DNA from 2 places in the Clostridium sp. CM027 genome. Region 2 is predicted to be linked to the other one. Evidence: a T-box and tRNA genes for the amino acid it is inferred to sense, from the RefSeq annotation. Region 2 holds a T-box; the other holds one or more tRNA genes.
The links. A T-box is a leader RNA that pairs with one kind of tRNA and senses whether it is charged. The one in region 2 lies ahead of tyrS (tyrosine--tRNA ligase), so its partner is inferred to be a tRNA-Tyr.
Positions count from the first base shown of each region.

Region 1: it encodes a tRNA-Tyr, which carries the amino acid that the T-box ahead of tyrS (tyrosine--tRNA ligase) is inferred to sense. The anticodon was not compared.

Region 1 covers NZ_CP077725.1:2,346,137-2,358,035, reverse strand. Annotated here, with positions in the region: gene murA (UDP-N-acetylglucosamine 1-carboxyvinyltransferase) at 1-803, shown strand, start outside; gene spoIID (stage II sporulation protein D) at 1,129-2,172, shown strand; gene KTC92_RS11145 (M23 family metallopeptidase) at 2,410-3,189, shown strand; gene spoIIID (sporulation transcriptional regulator SpoIIID) at 3,309-3,563, shown strand; gene KTC92_RS11135 (rod shape-determining protein) at 3,690-4,724, shown strand; gene yyaC (spore protease YyaC) at 4,850-5,404, opposite strand; tRNA gene KTC92_RS11125 (tRNA-Thr) at 5,762-5,836, shown strand; tRNA gene KTC92_RS11120 (tRNA-Tyr) at 5,842-5,926, shown strand; tRNA gene KTC92_RS11115 (tRNA-Val) at 5,969-6,044, shown strand; tRNA gene KTC92_RS11110 (tRNA-Thr) at 6,077-6,151, shown strand; tRNA gene KTC92_RS11105 (tRNA-Tyr) at 6,157-6,241, shown strand; SAM riboswitch class I at 6,344-6,446, shown strand; gene metK (methionine adenosyltransferase) at 6,532-7,707, shown strand; gene KTC92_RS11095 (ATP-dependent RecD-like DNA helicase) at 7,914-10,145, shown strand; gene KTC92_RS11090 (hypothetical protein) at 10,191-11,219, shown strand; gene KTC92_RS11085 (ComF family protein) at 11,192-11,872, shown strand.
Region 2 covers NZ_CP077725.1:3,381,501-3,393,399, forward strand. Annotated here, with positions in the region: gene KTC92_RS16045 (peptide chain release factor 3) at 1-691, shown strand, start outside; gene KTC92_RS16050 (DUF5670 family protein) at 756-911, opposite strand; gene KTC92_RS16055 (ECF transporter S component) at 1,199-1,741, shown strand; gene KTC92_RS16060 (endospore germination permease) at 1,973-3,052, opposite strand; gene KTC92_RS16065 (spore germination protein) at 3,182-4,588, shown strand; gene KTC92_RS16070 (Ger(x)C family spore germination protein) at 4,581-5,696, shown strand; gene KTC92_RS16075 (helix-turn-helix domain-containing protein) at 5,805-6,950, shown strand; gene KTC92_RS16080 (ATP-binding protein) at 7,068-7,478, shown strand; T-box leader at 7,667-7,882, shown strand; gene tyrS (tyrosine--tRNA ligase) at 8,092-9,312, shown strand; gene KTC92_RS16090 (metallophosphoesterase) at 9,621-10,310, shown strand; gene KTC92_RS16095 (GTP pyrophosphokinase family protein) at 10,364-11,155, shown strand; gene leuS (leucine--tRNA ligase) at 11,243-11,899, opposite strand, start outside.

The DNA.
Region 1 (11,899 bases), 1.0 Mb from region 2:
GCAGCAATATATATTTAGATTATCCGTCAGTTGGGGCAACGGAAAATATAATGATGGCAGCAACGCTAGCCGAGGGAGAAACAATAATAGGAAATGCAGCAGAAGAACCAGAAATTGTAGACCTAGCAAAGTTCTTAAGGGCTATGGGAGCAAAAATATATGGAGAAGGAACAGACACTATAAGAATTTTAGGCGTTAAAGATTTTAAAGAAGTTGTTTATAAGCCGATATATGACAGGATAGAGGCGGGTACATTTATGATAACTGCTGCAATAACGAAAAGCTTGTTTAAAATTAATGGTATTGATGAAATTCATTCAAAACCAATAATAGCAAAACTTACAGAGATGGGAGTAGGAATAGAAATTAATAAAAATAGCATAATAGTTGATGGTAGGAAAAAGTTAAGCCCAATAGATATAAAAACTATGCCATACCCTGGGTTCCCTACAGATATGCAAGCTCAGATGATGAGTTTACTGTGTACAGTAAAAGGAACGAGTATAATTACAGAAACTATTTTTGAGAATAGATTTATGCATGCCACAGAATTAAAGAGAATGGGAGCAAATATAAAAATAGATGGTAGAAGTGCCGTAATAGAAGGTATAGATAGGTTTACAGGTTCAGAAGTTACAGCTACAGATTTGAGAGCGGGAGCGGCATTAATACTTGCAGGACTTACAGCAGAGGGCACAACTACAATAAATGATATATATCATATTGATAGAGGCTATGTTTCTATTGAGGAGAAATTAAAGGGACTAGGAGCAGACATAGAAAGAGTGAGTTCTCATAAATAACAGGGAAATTCAATAAGCGATAAAAATATATGGCGGTTCACTTATAATTTAAACTTGGATAGTTGGAATATATAAGTGTTATATTCCAATTATTTTATAATAAGCACCTAAAAATAATAAACTAGCACAATGACTAGTATATTATTTTTGGGTGCCTTTTGGTTACAACTGGTCTAAATCTTTTTATCCGTTATCTCTATTAATAAATGCATAATAGTATGCACTATTATTTTACAGGGATTTAGTCAATGGAAAAAAGTAATATTTTTTATAGTTATTTAATATGTATAAGGTAAAGGTTGTTTTATAACGAGAGGAGAAAAAAATGAGAAGAGTTTTTATTACAGTACATTTAAAAAATATCCTTCTATTAATAACTGCATTTATTGCATTTATAGTTATTACTTCTGTTTTAATAGTGGGGGTAGGAAATAATAAAAGTATAAATAAGGGTAAAAACTCTGCAATTAAGGTAGAAGACAATGAAAATATTATAAAATATGGTTCACTAGCCAAAATCACTAAAGTTAAAGTTTTTATGTCAAAAGAAAATAATATAAAAGAACTTAGTTTAGAAGAATATGTTACGGGAGTTGTTGCAGCGGAAATGCCAGCTGATTTTGGAATAGAAGCTTTAAAATCTCAAGCAGTGGCGGCTAGGACTTATGCTTTAGCTCATGTCACAGAAATGGGTGGAACCCCATGTAAAAATGGTAATGGAGCTGATTTATGCGATACAGTCCACTGTCAAGTTTATAGGACTAAAGAAGAGCGTATAAAAGAATGGGGAAATTCTGGTGAAAAAAATTGGAATAAGATTAAAATGGCGGTTAAAGGAACATTAGGACAAGTTTTAACATATAACAACAACTTAGTAATGGAACCTTATTATTTTGCAACTAGCAGTGGGAAAACGGAAAATTCCGAAGAGGTATTTAGCGATAGCATACCTTATTTAAGGAGTGTAGAAAGTCCAGGCGAAGAAAGAGCAGGAAGCTTTAAGAGTAGTAAAATTTTAAAGTATAAAGATCTAAGTCGAATTATAAATAAAAACTATAATAATGCTAAGGTAACCTCAACTAATATTAAGAAACAAATAACGGTAATTGATAGGACTGAGGCAGGGAGTGTTAAGAGTATTAAGGTAGGGAATATAACCATGACAGGCAGTAAGTTTAGAACAATGCTCGGTTTAAAATCATCGAATTTTGAAATGAAGTTTAATTTAAACAATATAGAAATAGATTGCAGCGGATATGGTCATGGTGTAGGGATGAGTCAATGGGGTGCGGATGCGATGGCGAAAGATGGGAAAACCTATATTGAAATATTAACTCATTATTATCAAGGGACTGTTATATCCAAATGAAAAAAAATACACATAAGCTGGTTATCCTATATAAAAAATGGATAATCAGCTTTGCTTTTTATAAAAATAAACTTGAAGATGATTTAAGCAAAACTAAGGGTGAATAATTTAAAATTTAAAATATGTTTTAAACTATAAAATATAAATATTATTAAAATGTAGATTAACTTAAATAAATTTTAGGAAATATGTATGTTTTAATAAAATATGGACAAAAATACAAATGGAGGTGTTTGTATGAATAAGAATGAAAACAATAAGACATTAAATTTTTTTAAGAAGGAAGGATTCTATGTAATTTTATTTGTTTGTTTATGTATAGTAGCTTCAGTGGCGTCTATAACAGCAAATAATAATAAGAAGCTTTCAAGCAAGCAAGAAGCATTACAAAAACAACAAGCAAATGCAGGAGATGTTATAAAAGCGCAACAAAAAGAATATGAGGGTGCTCTTCAAGTAAAAGAAGAAAAGAAAGCTAAGGCTGAAGCGCTTAAAGCGGTACCAGATATCAAAAAGGTTACAACAGGAAAAGCGGCATCAGCAGTATCTAAATCAGTTAATGCTAAATTTGAAAATCCCGTAGCAAATGGATTACTAGCAAGGGCATATTCAAAAGATATTGATTCAGTAGTGTGGAAGACTGATGGAAGCTATAGGACAAATTTAGGTATTGACATTCAAGCAAAAATAGGGGAGCCAGTTGTAGCGGTTATGGATGGAATAGTTAAAGAAGTTGGTACTGACGTTAATGGCCAAAAAGGTAAGATGGTTAAGATTGATCATCAAAATGGATTTATTACTAACAGTACTAATCTAGATGAAAAAATATTAGTAAAAAAAGGCGATAAAGTAACTAAAAAACAGCAAATTGGTACAGTGGGAAACACTAGTTTAAATTCATTTAAGGAAGAATATGGATCTCACTTACACTTTGAAGTTCTGCAGAGTAATAAGAATGTTGATCCTGCTAAATATGTAAAATATGAGAAATATCAACCTGCAGAAACTAAGAAATAACCAATAACCATCTCAATTAGCCATTTTTTAAAAATATATTAGAAGATGACTAATTGGAATGGAATTTAAAAGCAAGATAATGCATATTTATAAATATATAAGGGTTAAGGAGGCAACACTTGAAAGACTATATTGAAGATCGAGTACTAGAAGTTGCTAAGTACATTATCGAGTCAAAATCTACAATAAGAAGAACTGCCAAAGTGTTTGGCGTTAGCAAGAGTACTATACACAAGGATATGACGGAAAGATTACCCACAATAAATCCTCAAATTGCCAGCGATGCAAAAACAATTTTGGATATAAATAAAGCTGAGCGGCATATAAGAGGCGGAAGAGCAACTAAATTGAAATATAAAGAAGCACAAGGATAAAAACATTCGAAGCTAAAAACTATAAAAAAATTTTAAAATTAAAAGAGGGTTTTCTTATAGCTTTATAGAATAGAGTTTAGTGTAATTTAAATATTGAATATACTAAAGAGCAGGAGTGGTTTTGAAATGTTTTTTTTTAGAATGGGTACAGATATGGGAATAGATTTGGGTACATCTACAGTGCTTGTATATATTAAAGGAAAAGGTGTTATATTAAAAGAACCTTCTGTTGTTGCCATAGATAGAAATAATAATAAGGTATTGGCAGTAGGAGAAGAAGCTAGGCAAATGATAGGAAGGACACCAGGCAATATTGTGGCAATACGCCCTATGAGGGACGGTGTTATTTCGGATTATGACATAACTGAAAAAATGTTAAATCATTTTATCAAGAAGGCTTGTGGGAAAAGAAGGCTATCTTCTCCAAAAGTTGTAATATGTGTACCTTGCGAAGCAACGGAAGTAGAAAGAAGAGCGGTAGAAGATGCAGGTAGAAATGCCGGAGCTAAGAAAGTTCAACTTATAGAAGAACCACTAGCAGCGGCAATCGGAGCGGGACTCGATATTACTAGAGCAAGTGGTAATATGGTTATTGACATTGGTGGAGGCACGACTGATATTGCAGTTATTTCTTTAGGAGGCATGGTTGTACGTGAATCAGTTAAAGTAGCTGGTGATAAGTTTGATGAAGAGATTATAAAATATATCAGAAAAAAACATAAATTAATGATTGGTGAGAGGACTGCAGAGGATTTAAAAATCAACATAGGTTGTGCTTATAAACAAGAAGAAAAGACAAGCATGGAGATAAGAGGGAGAGATTTAATTACAGGTCTTCCTAAGAATTTAGAAGTATCATCAGAAGAAATGAGAGAAGCTTTAAAAGAGGCGGTATATTTAATAGCAGGATGTGCACATTCCGTATTAGAAAAAACACCACCTGAGCTTTCAGCAGATATAGCTGATAAAGGTATAGTTATGACTGGTGGAGGTGCATTGTTAAAAGGCTTAGGTAAGCTCATACAAGAGGTTACTAAAGTTCCGGTATATCTAGCGGAGGATCCGATTTCATGCGTAGCACTCGGAACAGGTAAAGTATTGGATTATATGGATAAGTTAGATAATTCATTCAATGGAAGAGAATTATGCTTAACAGAATAAAAAGTATAAGCAAGCTATAAAAATAAGCAATACAATTATTAGTTTAATTGCATTGCTTATTTTTATATTATATAAGATTTGTAAGTTTAAATTGTGGATAATTATTTAAAACTAATTAAAGCATGTTAAACAGGGCTCAAATTATTTTCTTCATTGGTAAGGGAGTGCAAATAGTATGAATGCAAGAGGGATCTGCTTAAAACATTAGCAATATCCATTACCAAGCTCAATCTTATGTTTCTATTTGTAAATAATTCACTATCATCACTTGAATCTACTATACCTATTAATGAAAGAGTGCCTACCTTAGGAAGGGTTTTCCCTACACCTTTGCCAGGATGAATTGGATAATTTCTAGCTTGGAGTTCTCCAATATTTGAAATGTCTCCTAAACAAGCATCTACACCTATTATAGTACAATTTGGGTGCAATGCATTTATTTTAGATAATTTACTATCTATGTTTAAGGCATGAATTGGATTATCTATAGTGCCATATACAGGTAATGGAAAGGAACTATTTTTTAAAAGTGTACCAACTAAAGGACCTAGACAATCGCCTATACATCTATCGGTACCTATGCAAACAACTAAAGTATTTTTGTCAATATAGTCTTTTAGAAAATTAGAAAGTGTATAGTATGCTAAAGGATCTTTATAATGGGTTTTAGCTTTACTCAAGAAATATACCTCCTTGTATTGCGCTGGGGAAAAATTATTAGTTTCCTATGAATAATTTATATGAATAAATCCCGTGTATTATTATAATAAAGAATAAAAAAATGATTAATTAAAAAATGATATATAAGTATATTAACTATATGAAGGAAAACCAAATAAAAAATATAATAAATTATTTGTGCAAATAGTAAGTTGTATCAATGCTTAATATTAAGCAAATATGCGAATAGTATAGTTATGGAGAGAAGAAGTCGTTTATTAAAGGATAATAGACTTGAAATTAATTAATTAAAGTTGTATAATAATTCTTGTCGACACGGTAAAACGGTAAAACGGCAAAATGATAAAACATAATATGCTGGCATGGCTCAACGGTAGAGCAGCTGACTTGTAATCAGCAGGTTGTAGGTTCAATTCCTATTGCCAGCTCCATAAGTGGAGGAGTTCCCGAGTGGCCAAAGGGGGCAGACTGTAAATCTGTTACGTAATGTTTCGATGGTTCGAATCCGTCCTCCTCCACCATTTATAATGGTTTACAATAAATTATGGTTTACAATAAATTATGGGAGCATAGCTCAGCTGGGAGAGCATCTGCCTTACAAGCAGAGGGTCACAGGTTCGAACCCTGTTGTTCCCACCATAATAATCTTTTTAAAATAGAATAAAATGCATGCTGGCATGGCTCAACGGTAGAGCAGCTGACTTGTAATCAGCAGGTTGTAGGTTCAATTCCTATTGCCAGCTCCACATATGGAGGAGTTCCCGAGTGGCCAAAGGGGGCAGACTGTAAATCTGTTACGTAATGTTTCGATGGTTCGAATCCGTCCTCCTCCACCAAAAGACATCTATAGATGTCTTTTTTTATTTTTTACAGGGTTTAGATTCTGTTGACACCATAGAATGCATATGGTATTATAATTAAAAGTTAATAATTGATAACTCTTATCAAGAGAGGTGGAGGGAAAAAGGCCCTATGAAACCCGGCAACCGGTGCAATGCACCATGGTGCCAATTCCTGCAGTTATAATCTGCAAGATAAGGGAGATGATTAAATCACCTCTTCTTATATTTGGAAGAGGTTTTATTTTTTTATAGGGAAATTTTAGAGAATAGAAGGGAGAATTATAATGAAAAGATTATTTACATCAGAATCCGTTACAGAAGGACATCCAGACAAAATTTGTGACCAAATTTCAGATGCTGTACTTGATGCTATTTTAGAGCAAGATCCTTATGCTAGGGTTGCTTGTGAAACAGCGGTTACTACAGGAATGGTTTTAGTAATGGGAGAGATAACAACTAGTTGTTATGTAGATGTTCCTAAGGTTGTTAGGAATACCATTGAAGGCATAGGATATACTAGAGCAAAATACGGGTTTGATGCTAGCACATGCGCTGTACTTACGTCTATTAATGAACAATCAACAGATATAGCTATGGGAGTAGATGAGGCATTAGAATCTAAAGCAGGCGAGATTGATAAGGTTGACGCAATAGGTGCTGGTGATCAAGGCATGATGTTTGGATTTGCAACTAATGAGACACCAGAATACATGCCACTACCAATTGCTATGGCTCACAGATTAGCAAGAAAGTTAAGCGAAGTAAGAAAAAATGGCACATTAGATTACTTAAGACCGGACGGAAAGACTCAAGTTACTGTAGAGTATGAAGATAATAAGCCAGTAAGAATAGATACTATTGTTATTTCAACTCAACATGCAGAAGAAGCAACTCATGATCAAATTGAAAATGATTTAAAAGAGCATGTAATAAAACCTGTAGTTCCAAGTGGATTATTAGATGAAAATACTAAATATTATATAAATCCTACAGGCAGATTTGTAATTGGAGGACCGCAAGGAGACTCTGGTTTAACAGGAAGAAAAATAATAGTAGATACTTATGGTGGATATGGAAGACATGGAGGTGGAGCATTCTCAGGAAAGGATGCAACAAAAGTTGATAGATCCGCTGCATATGCTGCAAGATGGGTTGCTAAAAATTTAGTTGCTGCAGGAGTTTCAGATAAATTGGAAATTCAGTTAGCTTATGCTATAGGTGTAGCTAAACCGGTATCTATAGAGGTCGAAACTTTCGGAACAGGAAAAATTGACGATGATAAAATAGTTCAAATAGTTGAAAAAGTATTTGATTTAAGGCCAGCTGTAATTATAAGAGAATTAGAACTAAGAAGACCTGTTTATAAACAAGTAGCTGCCTATGGACATTTTGGAAGAATTGATTTAGATCTTTCATGGGAAAAACTAAACAAGGTTGATGAAATAAAAAAGTACGTATAATATAAAAAAAGGGATAACAATTATTAATTGTTATCCCTTTTTAGTGCATGTGATTATTAAGTAGTATTTTGATAAAACCTAAGATAGGGGTATACTGAACATAAGAGATGTAAAATACATATGATATAATAACATTAATAATAATATTATTGCTAATAATATTATTATTAATGTTATTATATGAATTTATAAATAGGAGAGATTTTATGCCGGAAATACAAGGGATAATCGAAGATGTAGTATTTCATAATGAAGAAAATGGATATATAATTGCTCATTTGAATGATAATAAAAAGCAGATAACTGTGGTAGGCATTGTGCCATATATAAGTGAAGGGCAGAACCTGAAATTAACGGGGGAGTGGGTTACTCATCCTCAATTTGGCAAGCAATTTAGAATAATACAATGTGAGGAAATAATACCTAGTTCACTTGAAGGTATAGAAAAATATTTAGCTTCAGGAGTTATTCAAGGAATTGGACCAATAACTGCTAAAAAAATTGTACAGCACTTTGGTGAAAACACCATGAATATATTAGATAATGAAATTGAAAGATTAAAAGAGATTGATGGTGTAGGACAAAAAAAGATTCAATTAATTTTTGAATCATATTCTAAGCAACGAGAAGTTAAAAATATAATGATATTTCTTCAAACATATGGAGTAACACCTAACCAATGTGTGAAAATTTATAAAAAATATGGAGGAGACTCTATAAAGGTAGTACAGGATAATCCTTATGTGTTAACTGAAACCATTTCTGGAGTAGGATTTAAAATTGCAGATAAGATAGCACAAAGTTTAGGCATTGACAAAGAGTCGCCTTTCAGAATACAAAGTGGAATTAATTATGTGGTAAATGAATTTTGCGCTATGGGAAATACTTATATGCCGTTAAACAAATTATACCAAGAATCTAAAAATATTCTTGGGGTTACGGCTGAAGAAATTGAAAAAAATGTTTATGATAATGTATTGCAGGGAAAATTGAAAGTCGAAAATATTGATGAAGAAGACTGTGTTTTCACTATGCCGTTCTATTACTGTGAATTAGCTATTACTAAAAAAATTATAACCTTATCTATAGAAAAGTATGACGAATTAGAAATAGACATAGAAGAAAAGATTAATGACTTCGAAGAAGAAAAAAACATAAAATTTGCAACGTCTCAAAAGACTGCTATTTGTGGTGCTGCAGAAAATAGTATTGAAATAATAACGGGAGGTCCAGGTACTGGCAAAACTACTATAATTAATTGCATTATAGAGGTATTTGAAGAAGCAGGAATGAAAGTTTATATGGCTGCGCCCACCGGAAGGGCTGCCAAAAGAATGACAGAGGCTACTGGTCGCGAAGCCAAAACCATACATAGGTTATTAGAACTTGGAGTAGGCAGAGATGATGGGTCGCAGTTCTCTAGAAGTGAGGAATCGCCTTTAGATTGTGATGTGCTAATTATTGATGAAGCATCTATGATAGACATAATGCTTATGAATAGTTTATTAAAAGCTATCAGCGTAGGAACTCGACTTATAATTGTTGGTGATGTTGACCAATTGCCATCTGTCGGACCGGGTAATGTACTAAGAGATATTATTGACAGTAAATGTGTTAAAGTAGTTAAGCTTAAGGAGATTTTTAGGCAAGCACAAGAAAGTATGATTATTGTGAATGCTCATAAAATTAACAATGGCGAGATGCCTATTTTGAATAAAAAGGATAAAGATTTTTATTTTATTGAGAATAATGAGCCGGAGAAAATCTTGGACAGTATAATTGCTTTAATTAATACCAGATTGCCAAAATTTAACAAAGAGTGGGATAAGATGAAGAACATTCAAATACTCTCTCCTATGAGAAAAGGGATATTGGGTATAGAAAATCTAAATGGAAAGCTTCAGCAAATATTGAACCCTAAATCTAAGTATAAAAAGGAAAAGGAATATAGGAATACTATATTTAGGGTAGGCGACAAGGTTATGCAAATTAAAAATAATTACTCTATAAAATGGAAAAAAATTAATGCAAAAGCTGAAGATGGAGTGGGCATTTTTAATGGTGATGTAGGGTATGTTGAAGATATTGATGAAGATAATGAAAATGTTATTGTGATTTTTGATGATGACAAACGGGTAGAATATGAAGGTGTATATTTAGATGAACTAGCTTTAGCGTATGCTATTACAATACATAAAAGTCAAGGTAGTGAGTTTGAAGTTGTAATTATGCCTATGTTTATGGGGCCCCCACTTTTAATGAACAGAAATTTACTTTATACAGGGATAACTAGAGCAAAGAATATGGTTGTTTTAGTGGGAGCAATAAAAGCTGTTAATTTCATGAAAGATAACAACAGAAGTTTCGAGCGGTACTCCGCTTTGGGCTGGAGAATAAGGCAAATAGTAGATGCAAATGTGGGCCATGATGAAAATTAGATTGATTTGTTTGGAAGAAATATTAAATTGCAAAGGAGATTTTACATGCTTTTCTACGCAAAATTAAACCTTAGTAAAGAAAAAGATGAGATTAGCAAAGAAATTTTAAGATGTTCTTTAAACAGCAAAAAAAGAATTGATGTTGTATCTATGTTTTACAATTCCTCTGATATATTGTTAGAAACTATAATTGAATATGTTAATGAAAAGAAAAATATATTGTATATAACTAATGAAAACCAGAGGAGTATTGATATTATTTACTTCATAAATAAATTTAGTAATTTAGGTCAATATGTATATTCACCTGAAACGAATTATGGCAGTGTGAATGAGTATTTACATATATGCAATCATGAAAATGCGTTAAAACTCCAAGAAAAATTTGATTTGATTATTTATAATGATATTAGAAGTTTTCCTAAATACACTAAGCAACAAATAAAAAAAGTGTTATTAAGAATGTGTAAAGCAAATAGTGTAGCTATAGCCTATTCTGTAGAGAATGTTTTAAGCGAGGGCACGCCAATAATGTTTCCGTTAAAAAACAATAATATTCCGATTATAGAGCCTAGAATCATAACTACGAGGATAAATCTTAGTACGGATATACCTTTGGTTGTTTATCAATATTTGAATTGGTCAATTATATCTAATAGAAAGGTAATAATATTTACACCAGATGAGGAAAAAACTATAGCGGTCTTTGAGTATCTATGTAATTTCAAAGAAAAGTTAAGTGAAAATATTTTTTTGTTTATTAGTAAAAAAAGCGATGCTAATATTAAAGTAAAGTTCATGAATGAAGATGAGGGGATAATAGTCACTAATGACTTTGAAGAAAGTTATTTAGAATTTCATTCAATTGATGTTATAGTTTATTTTGCTGATAATGATAAATATAATCATAAGCAACTATTATATTTATCAAGTAAGGTTGGGAGATATGAAAGTATACAAAGGGGAGAGGCTATATTTTTAGCTAATGTTGAAACTGTGCAAATGGATAAAGCTAAAAATATAGCTAGAAAATTTAATGAGAAAGCGTGGGAGCGAGGATTATTAAATATATAAGAAAAATACTTTATTGTTTAGTTCAGCTCATATATTCAGGCGATGAACAGTGCGTGATTTGTAGTGGATATAGTGAGGAAAGTGAAGCTTTGTGTACTAAATGCAGAGAAAAATTGAAGCGCTGTGTGCAAAGCTTTTGTATAGGTCGCAATGAAGAAAAATATCTTGTTTGGTCAGTGTTTTATTATTCTAATATAGTAAAAGAATTAATTATTAGGCTTAAATATAAAAGCGATTTTATATGCGGTGAAATCTTAGCGGAATACATGTTACAACTTGTAAAAAGCAATGAATTACAGTTTGACTTAATATCTTATGTACCTATGACTAAAAAAGCTTTAAAAAATAGGGGGTATAACCAAAGCGAGTTTTTGGCAAGCTATTTATCGCGATTTTTAAATATTCCAGTGATTTGCAACTTGATTAAAACTGAGGATACTAAAGATCAAATAGGTCTCAATGGCGAAGAAAGATGGAACAATATGGAGAAATGTTTTGAGATCCAAAAAAATGAAGCTATAAAAAATAAAAATATTTTGCTCATTGATGATGTTATAACCACTGGGGCTACAGCGTTTCATTGTGCTCACAAACTGAAAGAAAGTGGGATAAATAATATTTATATATTGACAATAGCCAAAAGTAATGTATAATACGTATTGTAGTAAGTTAGGTTTGTG
Region 2 (11,899 bases):
TATGAATAAAGCTCACCGGGATAGGATGGCGTTTATGAGAATTTGTTCTGGAGAGTTCCAAAAGGGCATGGATGTTTATCATGTACAAGGCGGTAATAAAATAAAATTAGCACAACCTCAACAATTTTTAGCACAAGAGAGAGAAATAGTGGACACGGCTTATGCAGGAGATATTATTGGAGTTTTTGATCCAGGTATATTTAGCATAGGAGACACCATATGTTCTTCTTCAAATAAATTTGAGTTCGAAGGAATACCAACTTTTGCGCCAGAACATTTTGCAAGGGTGAGAACTGTTGATACCATGAAGAGAAAGCAATTTATAAAGGGCGTTACACAAATAGCTCAAGAAGGCGCAATCCAAGTATTTAAGGAACTTCATATAGGGATTGAACAAATCATAGTTGGGGTTGTAGGAGTACTTCAGTTTGAAGTATTAGAGTTCAGACTTAAAAATGAATATAATGTAGATATTAAGATAGAAAGGTTAGCATTTAAACATATAAGATGGATTGAAAAGTGTAATATAGATATAGATAAAGAAAAACTCAACTTGACTAGTGATGCTAGGATAGTTAAAGACCTTAAGGACAGAAACCTATTAGTATTCCAAAATGAGTGGGGTATTAGCTGGGCGACAGAGCATAATAAAGGCTTGATTTTATCAGACATTGGTAAAGATAAGGACTAAATAAAAAATAAAAGAAAAATCTCTTGAATTAATTTCAAGAGATTTTTTCACGTTTAGAAGGTTTTTACATGTTTCTTTTTCTGCTAGATAGAACATCAATTACAAATACAATCGCAGCAACTACTAGCAGGATATTAATTAAACTTCCACCTATGCTGAAAAGAACTCCCATTAACCAAAATAACACTACAAATCCACCTAACCAACGTAAAAAGGTCATATTTCCACCTCCACTTATTAAAATTACAATTTAATATAAGATTAAAAACCCATAAGAGTGGCGTTATCTACTAAAGTAGCGTTATCTACTAAAGTAGAGTTATCTACTAAAGTAGAGTTATCTACTAAAGTGGCTTATATATAGTATTTATTATTTTAGCAAAGTATATGCAATATATTTGTGGAAAAGTGTATGCATACATTTGAAAAGATGATAAATGTTGTATATAATGATGTTAGAAAGACGCTTAAGGATATATTAAAGATTTAATTTTAGGGGGGATAAACATGGAAAATAGAATATCACCAATTAAAACTATTGACATAGTACAAATTAGTCTAATGGCGGCGATTACGTTTATAGCTGCTTCGGTTATACATATACCTACTTTTATGGGTGTACTTCATTTAGGAGATAGTATGATTTTTTTATCAGCTATATTATTTGGAAGAAAAAAAGCAGCAATATCCTCTGCTGTTGGTATGTGTTTATTTGATTTATTAAATGGATATACCATGTGGGCACCATTTACACTCATTATTAAAGGTACAATGGGGTATATTGCTGGAACAATTGCCTATAGAAAAAATTATAATGGAAATAAATTTTCAAATAATATCTTTGCTTTTGTTGTAGCAGGGATTTGGATGATTGCGATGTATTATTTAGGGGGAGCTATTATACTAACATTTATTTCTAAGGAATTTGCACTTAAACAAGCCTTAATTATTTCTTTAAAGGACATACCTACTAATGTTTTTCAAGTAGTAGGAGGTATTGCTTTAGCATTACCTTTAATAACAGCTTTAAAAAGCAAAATTAGTAGATAATATAAGATATTTTATGCGCAAAAAAAAGTATATATTACGTATAATGTATTGAAGCAAGCTTTAGAACTTCCTATTTTAGTTTTAATTAAAATGCGTTAAGAAAAACATATGCTTGAGCGCTAGCGAATTTATATCTTGCGATAGCGAGTTTATGTTTTGCAGCAGATTAATTAAAAATAAAATTAGTAGTACTTAGCGAAGTGAATGCATTAATAGTAATATATACTTTTTTTAGTTTCTAGCGCTTTTTTTACTTTTAAAGTAAAATACAGTGAAAATTATTGTTGGTATTAACATAAAGCCTATTACAGAAAAATAGACGTAAAGATTTAAAAATTTATATAATAATACTACTTTAGCGGAAATGAAATAGGAGATTATGAATACAAATAAAGTAATAATGTATATCCAATATTTATTAGAGAAGGAAAGCTTTTTTAATAAAATCATGATAGCGGTTAGCTCTAATACATATTTTATAAACCAGCCGCCTACCATTTGAAGCATTACATAAAACTCCCCTCCTTCTATAAACCCGAAATAATCAACTAACTGAGTTTGTATGAGTTTAGGATAGTTAATCTCCAAGGCTCTAACTACGCCAAAGGTACTTAAAACGCCTATGTTTGCGAAAATCTCCATTTGTATTACTATTAATATTGCAATAACGCAATGTTTTGTGATTTTTGACTTATTAGTTACCCTAGACAAAAATGGGATACAAACAGCTATACTACCGTAACATCCAAGGGCCTTTATTATAGATAAAATAAAAGAGGGAGTGACGCCATCCGCCATTATAGGAAGTAGGTGACTAAACTTTTTATATTTAGCTGTAAGAATTGCTAGGTTTATCCCGGCTATCATAGTAAGACAAATAACTAAAATAGTAACTATAGTTATCGCTCTAGTACCCTTCTTTGTAATATAAACGGCGGGTATTATTATAAACAAGAGAAAAAACCAAGGAGGAGTATCTGAAAGCAGATTTAGATGCAAGGCATTTGATTCTACAGAGCAACTCTCTATTAAGCTGACAATTAAAGTTATGATAAATAAAATTAAAAAGATGTCTCCCATGGTTTTACCTAAGGCTTTATGGTATATTTTGTCCATATCATAGCAATTGCATTTTTTACAAACAAAAATCAAATAAATAAAATAAAATAATAAAATAATAGAAGCAATAGTGACGGAAATCCAGGAATCTCTACCTCCATTTATAATGAATACATTGGGGTAAGTTTTCATTGCTACAATGCAGGTTCCCCAAATTATGAACATTAAATGTTTTGTATTTAGCTTATCCATTTTTTTTCTTGTCTCCTCCTTGTTTTGATTCTAAATTGCATTGTAATAAAATTTGCAATATAGTTGTATTATTTCCCAATTTGAGAATATTAAACTTAAATATTACAAATAATAAGTTGGGTGATTAAAATGGAAAAAATAAATATAGATTATATTAAAGAAAAATTAAAAAATAGCTACGATATCAAATATAGAGAGATAGAGACTGATATGGGAATAATATTCGGCGTATTTATTGATGATTTATGTGATTCTAAATTTATTAGTGAATATATATTTAACCCTCTAATACAACATAAAATTACAACTGTAGATTTAGAGTATATAAAAAAAGAAGTATTACCAGCTAATAGCATTGGAGATATTAATAGTAATAAGGAGGCTATAGATCACATTTTATCTGGAGACTTGGTGCTTATATTTTCTTTTGCAAATAAATCAATTTATTGTGAGGCCAAGGGATATGTGAGGCGGAGTGTGGGAGAGCCTTCTACAGAAAATGTAATTAAAGGACCAAGGGAAGGATTCACGGAGGCTTTTGTAGATAATGTATCAATGATTAGGCGTAAAATAAAAAATTCGGATTTGAAATTTGAACCGATAATTTTAGGGAGTAAATCTAATACGGTAGCCGTAATATGCTACATAGAAGGTGTGGCCCCGAAGAAACTTGTTGATTATATAAGGAAAAAGGTGACCAATATAAAATTAGAGTTTATCTTAGACACAAATTACATTGAGGAAGAATTAAAAAATAAGAACACAGCTTTTGACACAATAGGCACTACCGAAAAACCAGATGTGGCAGCGTCAAAGCTTTTAGAAGGGAAAGTGGCAATAATCGTAGATGGAACACCCTTTGTAATTACTGCACCGTATTTTTTTGTGGATAATTTTCAAACACCAGATGATTATTATTCTAATAGGTATTTTACTAATATATCAAGACTTATAAGGGTGTTTAGTTTTTTCTCAGCTACCTTATTGTCAGGGGTATATTTGGCGATTACTACTTTTCACTTTTCGCTTATTCCAGAGGTGATTGCTGTAAAACTCTCAGTCGCTAGAGCAGGAGTACCTCTGCCTACGGTTATAGAACTACTACTAATGACTTTTTTCTTTGAATTACTTAGAGAGGCAGGAATAAGATTGCCACAACTCATAGGCCAGGCAATGAGCATTGTTGGAGCTTTAATTTTAGGCGATGCTGCAGTGGGAGCAGGTTTAGCATCACAAAGCACTGTAGTAATTGTGGCACTTTCATCTATTTCTTCTTTTTTAGTGCCAAAGCTTTATGGCGCTCTATCTATATGGAATATAATTATTATTGTGTTTTCGTCAGTGCTTGGGTTACCAGGATTTTACATTGGATTTTTTATTTTTATCTCACATATGGCGGGACTAGAGAGTTGTGGATATCCATATTTATTCCCTTTAGGTACACTAGAAAGCTTTAAATTTAAGGATATATTATATAGAAAAGATCTTAGCAAGATATCAAATAGTATTTTTGATAGGGATGATTATAATGAATAAGTATAAAAAAACATTAGTAATAATATGTATAATAATGAATTGTTTTACTATGACATCATGTTTTAGTTATAAGGATATTAATAAGGTTTTATTTATTTCTGCATTAGTAATAGATGCAGATAATACCGGTAATCCTATATTATATGCTGAAGCTTTTAAGGGAGTAAGAGGAACATCACCTCAAGGAGCGGATCAAAGAATCTTATTTAAAGCAACAGGAAAAACAATGTTTGAAGCTGTCAGAAATATGAATGCTACTTCTAGTTATAAATTAAACTATACACAGAATAGTGCCATAATATTTACTCAAAAGGCTGCAGAATTCGGTGTTGATAATTTCATAGATTTTATGGATCGTGATCAAGAATTTCTTATAAGACCGTATATTACAGTATATCAAGGAGATCCACAGGAACTTATGAAGCTAAATATGCCTGAAGATAAATATATTGGATCATTTGTAGTGCAACTTATAGAAAATATTGGAGCATCTTCAAGGGCTGTAAAACTAAGTTTAAATGAGTTTTACAATCAAAGAAAAATTGGAGATAAAGTAAATGTAGTACCCATAATAGATATCCCAAAAGATAGTTTAGAGGGGACTTTAGAAGTAAATGGCGGAGCTGTAATTAAAGACGATAAAATGGTTGGCGTATTACAAAGAGATGAAGGGTTAGGCTTTAACTTTTTAATGAACACTATTTTAGGTGGTACTTTAGAAACAACTAATCCCTGTGATACTAATAAATTTATTACTTTAGAAATATTAAAAAGTAAAACTAAGACAGAAATCAGTTATGATAATAATATTGTTCATTTGAAAAAGAAAATTAAAGTTAAGGTGGATTTAGCAGAAGCTCAAAAAGAAATTACACTTACAAAAGAAAATATCAGTAAAATTGAGGAGCAGTCAGAAGAAAATATTTTGAAAGCCTGCAATAATATGTTTGCAAAATATAAGGCATTAAATATGGATATTTTTGATATAACGGAGCAATTTCATGCAAAATATCCAAAGATAAAAAATGATGATATTATTAAAAAAACTGAGCTAAAAGTTGAAGTTGAAGTGAAAATAATGAACACAGGGGTTGTTAAAAACTTCTAATAAAAAGGCGGTGGTATTCCATCGTCTTTTGTTGTAAGGTATAATACTTGGAAACATTGCACTACTATAAGCATAATATATCATTATAGCGCGGTTGGAGTGAAATATATGGATAGCAAAAAAATTAGCATATTGTTAAAGAGGGATGAGGGTACAAAATTAGATTTCAAGCAAAGAATTGATATATTAATAGAAAGTGGGAAAAGAGAATTAGCTAAAGATATATGTGCTATAGCCAACTCCCGTGGAGGAAGAGGATACCTTGTTATTGGAGTAGAGGATAAAACGAAAAAAATCATAGGTATTAAGGTATGTGACTTTAAAGAAGAACAGTTACAACAAATTATAAGTTCAAGATGTGAACCGCCTATTCCAGTATCGCTAGATTTCGTAACATTTCAAAGCAAAAATTTGGCGATTATAACTATATATGATGGTGGTCAAAGGCCCTATCAATTAAGGGAGAATGGTGCATTTTACATTAGGAGAGGTTCCACAACAGATACTATGAGAAAAGAAGAATTAATTTCTTGTTTACAAGAAAATCTAAGTCTCAATATCGAAACTATACCTATTGTAAATAGTGGTATTAGTAGTTTAGATTTTAATATAATTAATAAATACTTTTTAAATAAGGGCATTTTAGTAAATGATAACAGTAGATTAGGATTTATGGACAATGCAGGAATAACTTTTATTGAAAGAGATTATAATAAGAGGGTAGTAACACTAGGGGGATTATTGGTATTTTCTTCAATTAACAGTATCTATTTACCGCATAATATGATAAAGATAGTAAATAAGGTAAACGATAACTTTGATGAGGTTATAATTGTGCAAGGGAATTTATTAGATATGCTAGATAGGACAGAAGAATTTTTTAAAAATATATTTCCAGTAAATTATCCTATTGCTGCAGTGTATGAGGCTGTAAAAAACGCAATACTTTATAGAGATTATACTATATTTTATAAGGAAATTGAAATAGTGGTAAGCTATAACAGTGTAAGCGTATTTAGTCCAGGTAACCTATTATTTTCAACTGAAATTAATACCCATAATTATTTAAAAAGGAATATGTGGATATATGATAAGTTAATAGCATTAGATGATAGAAAAAGATTTATAAAATCAGGAAGAGGATTTGCACGAATGAAAAAAGATTTTTCAAAATATGGTAAGGTAATATTTGTAGATTCAAAAGATGATAATACTTTTAAGGTGATTTTCCCAGGGATTAAGAACTTTATTTAAAACTATAATATTGTGAACATATTACGAATAATATATAATATGTATAAAAATATTGTGTACGAGTAGACCTATTTAATAATTATCTGGTTATATTAGATAAAATAGGAGGCGTTTAACATGATTCATGTATTTTGTGGTAAAAAGGGTTCAGGTAAAACTAAAGCTCTAATTAAATTAGCCAACCAGTCCGTTGATAAAGTTAAAGGAAACATAGTATATATTGATGATGATACTAAAGCTACGTTGCAATTAGGTACAAAAATGAGACTTGTAGCAATAAATGAGTTCAATTTAAAAAGTCATGATGATTTTTATGGATTTTTGTGCGGTATGCTTTCTAGAGATTATGATATTGATACCATCTTTGTTGATGGTGTATTTAATATTATTGATGATAAACTTGAGCATACGGCACAATTGTTTTCTAAAATGGATATTTTAGCTAATAAGTATAACTTGGAATTTTATGTGAATATAGGTTGCGAATGCTTAAATCCACCACAATTTTTAAAGAATTATATCACATAAAGAGATAGAATATTATTTACGTGAATGTAAGGCAGGGTTTTCAGCCCTGCTTTTATTGTATATGGAGAAAATAGTTGAAAATAAACGTAAATAGTATATATAGGGTTTTAATCAGTTATAACGAGCAAATATATCATTTGATATATTATAAATACACATATATAATTAATAACATGAATAATTATATCTAAAAGGCTATGAAAGAAAAAAGTAACTGTAGGAATTATTAAGAGAGCTAGTGGTAGGTGTGAACTAGTTAAGGAATATAGTGAAATACATTCTGGAGCTTTAAGCTGAAATAAGCTTTTAAAAAGTAAGCTGAGACGGGTTAACCTTACGTTATAAGGAATGAGCGGATTGTTAAATCAATTTGGGTGGTACCACGGAATTTTTTCGTCCCTTTCTTAGGAGGCGTTTTTTTTATTTCAAAAAATAACACAGTATTAAATCATTACCTGCGGTGCTCGCAGCTTCGCAGAAGATAAGTATATCGACTTCAAAAGGAGACTTAGGTTTCAACTGAACTTTTCTCTTTGTTATACTTTGGGATGCCATAGTATAGAAGAGGAAGACTTTCATTTTGAAATGTCGTTAAAATAAGGAGGAATAAATTATGGAAAATGTATATGATACGCTTTTAGAGAGAGGGTATATAAAACAACTTACTCACGAGGATGAAATGAAGAAAATATTAGGACAGGAAAAGGTAACATTTTATATAGGATATGACCCAACAGCGGATAGCCTACATATTGGACATTTCATTACTATGATGTTTATGGCACATATGCAAAGAGCAGGGCATAGACCCATAGCCTTAGTTGGTGGTGGAACTACAATGATTGGTGATCCATCTGGTAAAACAGATATGAGGAAAATGCTTTCAAAAGAAGAAATTGATCATAATATATCTTGCATAAAATCACAGCTGTCAAAACTTATAGATTTTAGTGATGGTAAAGCAATCCTTGAAAACAATGCAAACTGGCTTTTAAATTTAAATTACGTAGATTTTATAAGAGATATAGGAGTACATTTTTCAGTAAATAAGATGTTAGCTGCTGAATGTTTTAAACAGAGATTAGAAAAAGGTTTATCTTTTTTTGAATTTAACTATATGCTTATGCAAGGATATGACTTTTTAATGTTAAATAAAAAATATGGATGTACTATGGAATTAGGTGGAGATGACCAATGGTCTAACATAATTGCTGGTATAGAACTAATAAGAAAAAAAGAGAGTAAGGCTTCTTATGGAATGACTTGCACATTACTTACAAATAGCGAAGGAATTAAAATGGGTAAAACTGTAAATGGAGCTCTGTGGCTTGATGCAGATAAAACATCTCCTTATGATTTTTACCAATATTTTAGAAATATTGGAGATTTAGATGTAGAAAAATGCTTATCGTTACTTACTTTTGTACCAATGGATGAAGTTAGGCGTTTAAGTGCTTTAAAAGATGAAAAAATCAATGAAGCTAAAAAAGTTTTAGCTTTCGAGGTTACAAAACTTATTCATGGAGAAGAAGAAGCTGTAAAAGCTCAGACCGCAGCAGAAGCATTATTTGGTGGTGGAACTAATATGAGTAGCGTACCTAAAGTATCTATACCGTGCGACATGAAGAATGCGGGATTGATGGATATATTGGTGTACACTAAAGTGGTGCCATCAAAAGCAGAAGCTAGAAGATTAATTGAGCAGGGCGGATTAACTATTAATGATAAAAGGATTGAAGATAAGAATGCAACACTTTTAGAAGAAAATTTTAAAGATGGTTGTGTACTTATTAAAAAAGGAAAGAAAAAATACTATTCTTTAACTATAGAATAGCAATTATTTAAAAAGGGCGAAGTTGAAATTAATATTTTAACTTTGCTTTTTTCTTTTAGTGGTAAAAAGCTTTTAGTAAAATATCTTTTGAAGCTGGAGAAGGGTTAAAGGCAAGTTGGGGAGAATTTTTTAGTGATAGAAGTTTTAATACAATCAATATAAAGGTATAATAGCATAGAGACATTAAAAAAATGACTAAGGTTAAACTTTGAGCACTAATGAGTGTAGCAATAGCTAAGGTTATTGCTTATGTAACGGATATAGATAATTAATGGAAAAAAACTAAACGATTAATAAGGAGGTATATTATGGCGTTGTGGGCAATATCTGATCTTCATTTATCTATAAATTCAGATAAACCCATGGATATATTTGGAGATAAATGGAGTAATCATAATGAAAAAATTAAAGAAAATTGGCTTAGCAAAGTTTCAGCGGATGATACTGTACTAATTGCAGGGGATATTTCATGGTCCATGAATATTTCTGAGGGTGTGGAAGATTTAGAATGGATTCATGAGCTTCCAGGTAAAAAAATACTTATAAAAGGAAATCATGACTATTGGTGGAGTGGTATCACGAAGCTTAATGCTCTCTACGCGGATATGGATTTTATCCAAAACAACTTTTTTAACTACAAAGATTTTGCTATATGCGGAACACGGGGATGGAATTGCCCAGGAAATACAAGATTTACAACTCATGATGAAAAAATTTATAATAGAGAGTTAATAAGGCTTCGAATTTCACTCGATGAGGCAGTGAAAAAGGGTTATAATAAATTTATTGTAATGCTTCATTATCCACCTACTAATGATAAGTTTGAGGAGACTGAACTTATAAGAATAGTAAAAGAATATAATGTATGCAAGGTAATATATGGTCATTTACATGGACCATCTTTAAATAGGCTATATGAAGGAAATATAGAAGGCGTAGAATATATAGTTACTTCTTGTGATTATCTAAACTTCGATCCTTTAAAAATATTAGAATAGTATCAAAAGTTAATACAATGTGGATATGAAATTTTATGTAAAGGACTGAGTATATGGCAATAAGAGAGTGGAAAAGATTTTTAATTCCTTATGAACAGGGTGTAGAAGAGTTAAAAGTAAAATTTAAAAGTATAAGAAGAGAATATAGACGAAAAAATGAGTATTCACCTATAGAGTTTGTTACCGGGAGGGTTAAAGAAATATCTAGTATTCTTGAGAAAGCTAATAAATTCGGTATCCCTCTGGATAGAATTGAATATGAAATGGAAGATATTGCAGGTATAAGGATAATGTGTCAGTTTGTAGATGATATTGATAAAGTGGTGAATCTAATTCGTGAAAGACGTGATATGCAGATGGTTTATGAAAAAGACTATGTTGCAAATGTAAAAGGTAGTGGATATAGAAGCTATCATATGATTATAAAGTATCCTGTAAACTTAGCTGATGGTCAAACCGAAATACTAGCAGAATTTCAAATTAGAACCTTAGCAATGAATTTTTGGGCTACAGTAGAGCATTCTCTAAATTATAAATATAAGCATGATATACCAGAGAATATAAGGGCAAAACTTAAAAATGCTGCAGATGCTGCTTTTCAATTAGATGAACAGATGCTAGAAATTAAAGATGAAATTAAAGATGCACAAAAATTGTTTGAGGTAAAATCTAATTTGGTGTCGGATATAATGAATAATATACTTGTGCTTTCGTCGCTTGGAAAGTCAACGGATGCAGCTAGGTATAGAGAACAATTAAATAAGCTAATAGAAGAAGGAGAAGTTTATGAAATTAGTAGCTTACTTCGCGCAACTCAAAAAACATTAGATATGTATAGAGTTTAAATTGAAAAGGAGAGTAGAAATTAAAAATTTCTACTCTCCTTTTATAATAATTCGAATTTAAACTGTAAAAACTATATGTAGTTCTTACTAAGAAGCTACTATATTAACTAGTCGTCCTTTAATTATAATAACCTTACGAACAGTTTTACCTTCTAGGGTAGCGATTACTGTTTCATCTTTAAGAGAAATTTCCTTTATACTTTCTTCATCTAAATCTTGAGATACAGTTATTCTGGATTTAATTTTACCATTGATTTGAATAGCTAGCTCTACTTCATCTTTTATAAGAGCAAACTCATCAAATTTAGGCCAAATTTGATTAAATACAGAGTAACCCATACCCAAGCTTTCCCACTTCTCTTCTGCAAAGTGAGGAGCAAAGGGAGCTAAAATCTTAAGGTAATCCACAAGCACTTCTTTTAAAAATTTACTATTTATATTGTCTACATTAAAATATTTTAATATAGCATTTGTAAGCTCCATAAGTCTTGCAATAGCGGTATTAAATTGAAGTTTTTCTGTATCTTCGGTAACACCTTTTATTGCGAAATGTCTCCAGTAGTTTAATTCTTTTTCTTCTATTCCTAGAGAGTCTTTGTTATTAAGGTCTTTTGACATAATGCAGATTCCAGTGTCGATTGCTCTTTCAATTCTATCAACAAATTTTCCAATGGCTTTTATACCATCATCACTCCAAGCTCCACCATCAATATAACCGAAACCAAACATTAGGTACATCCTAAA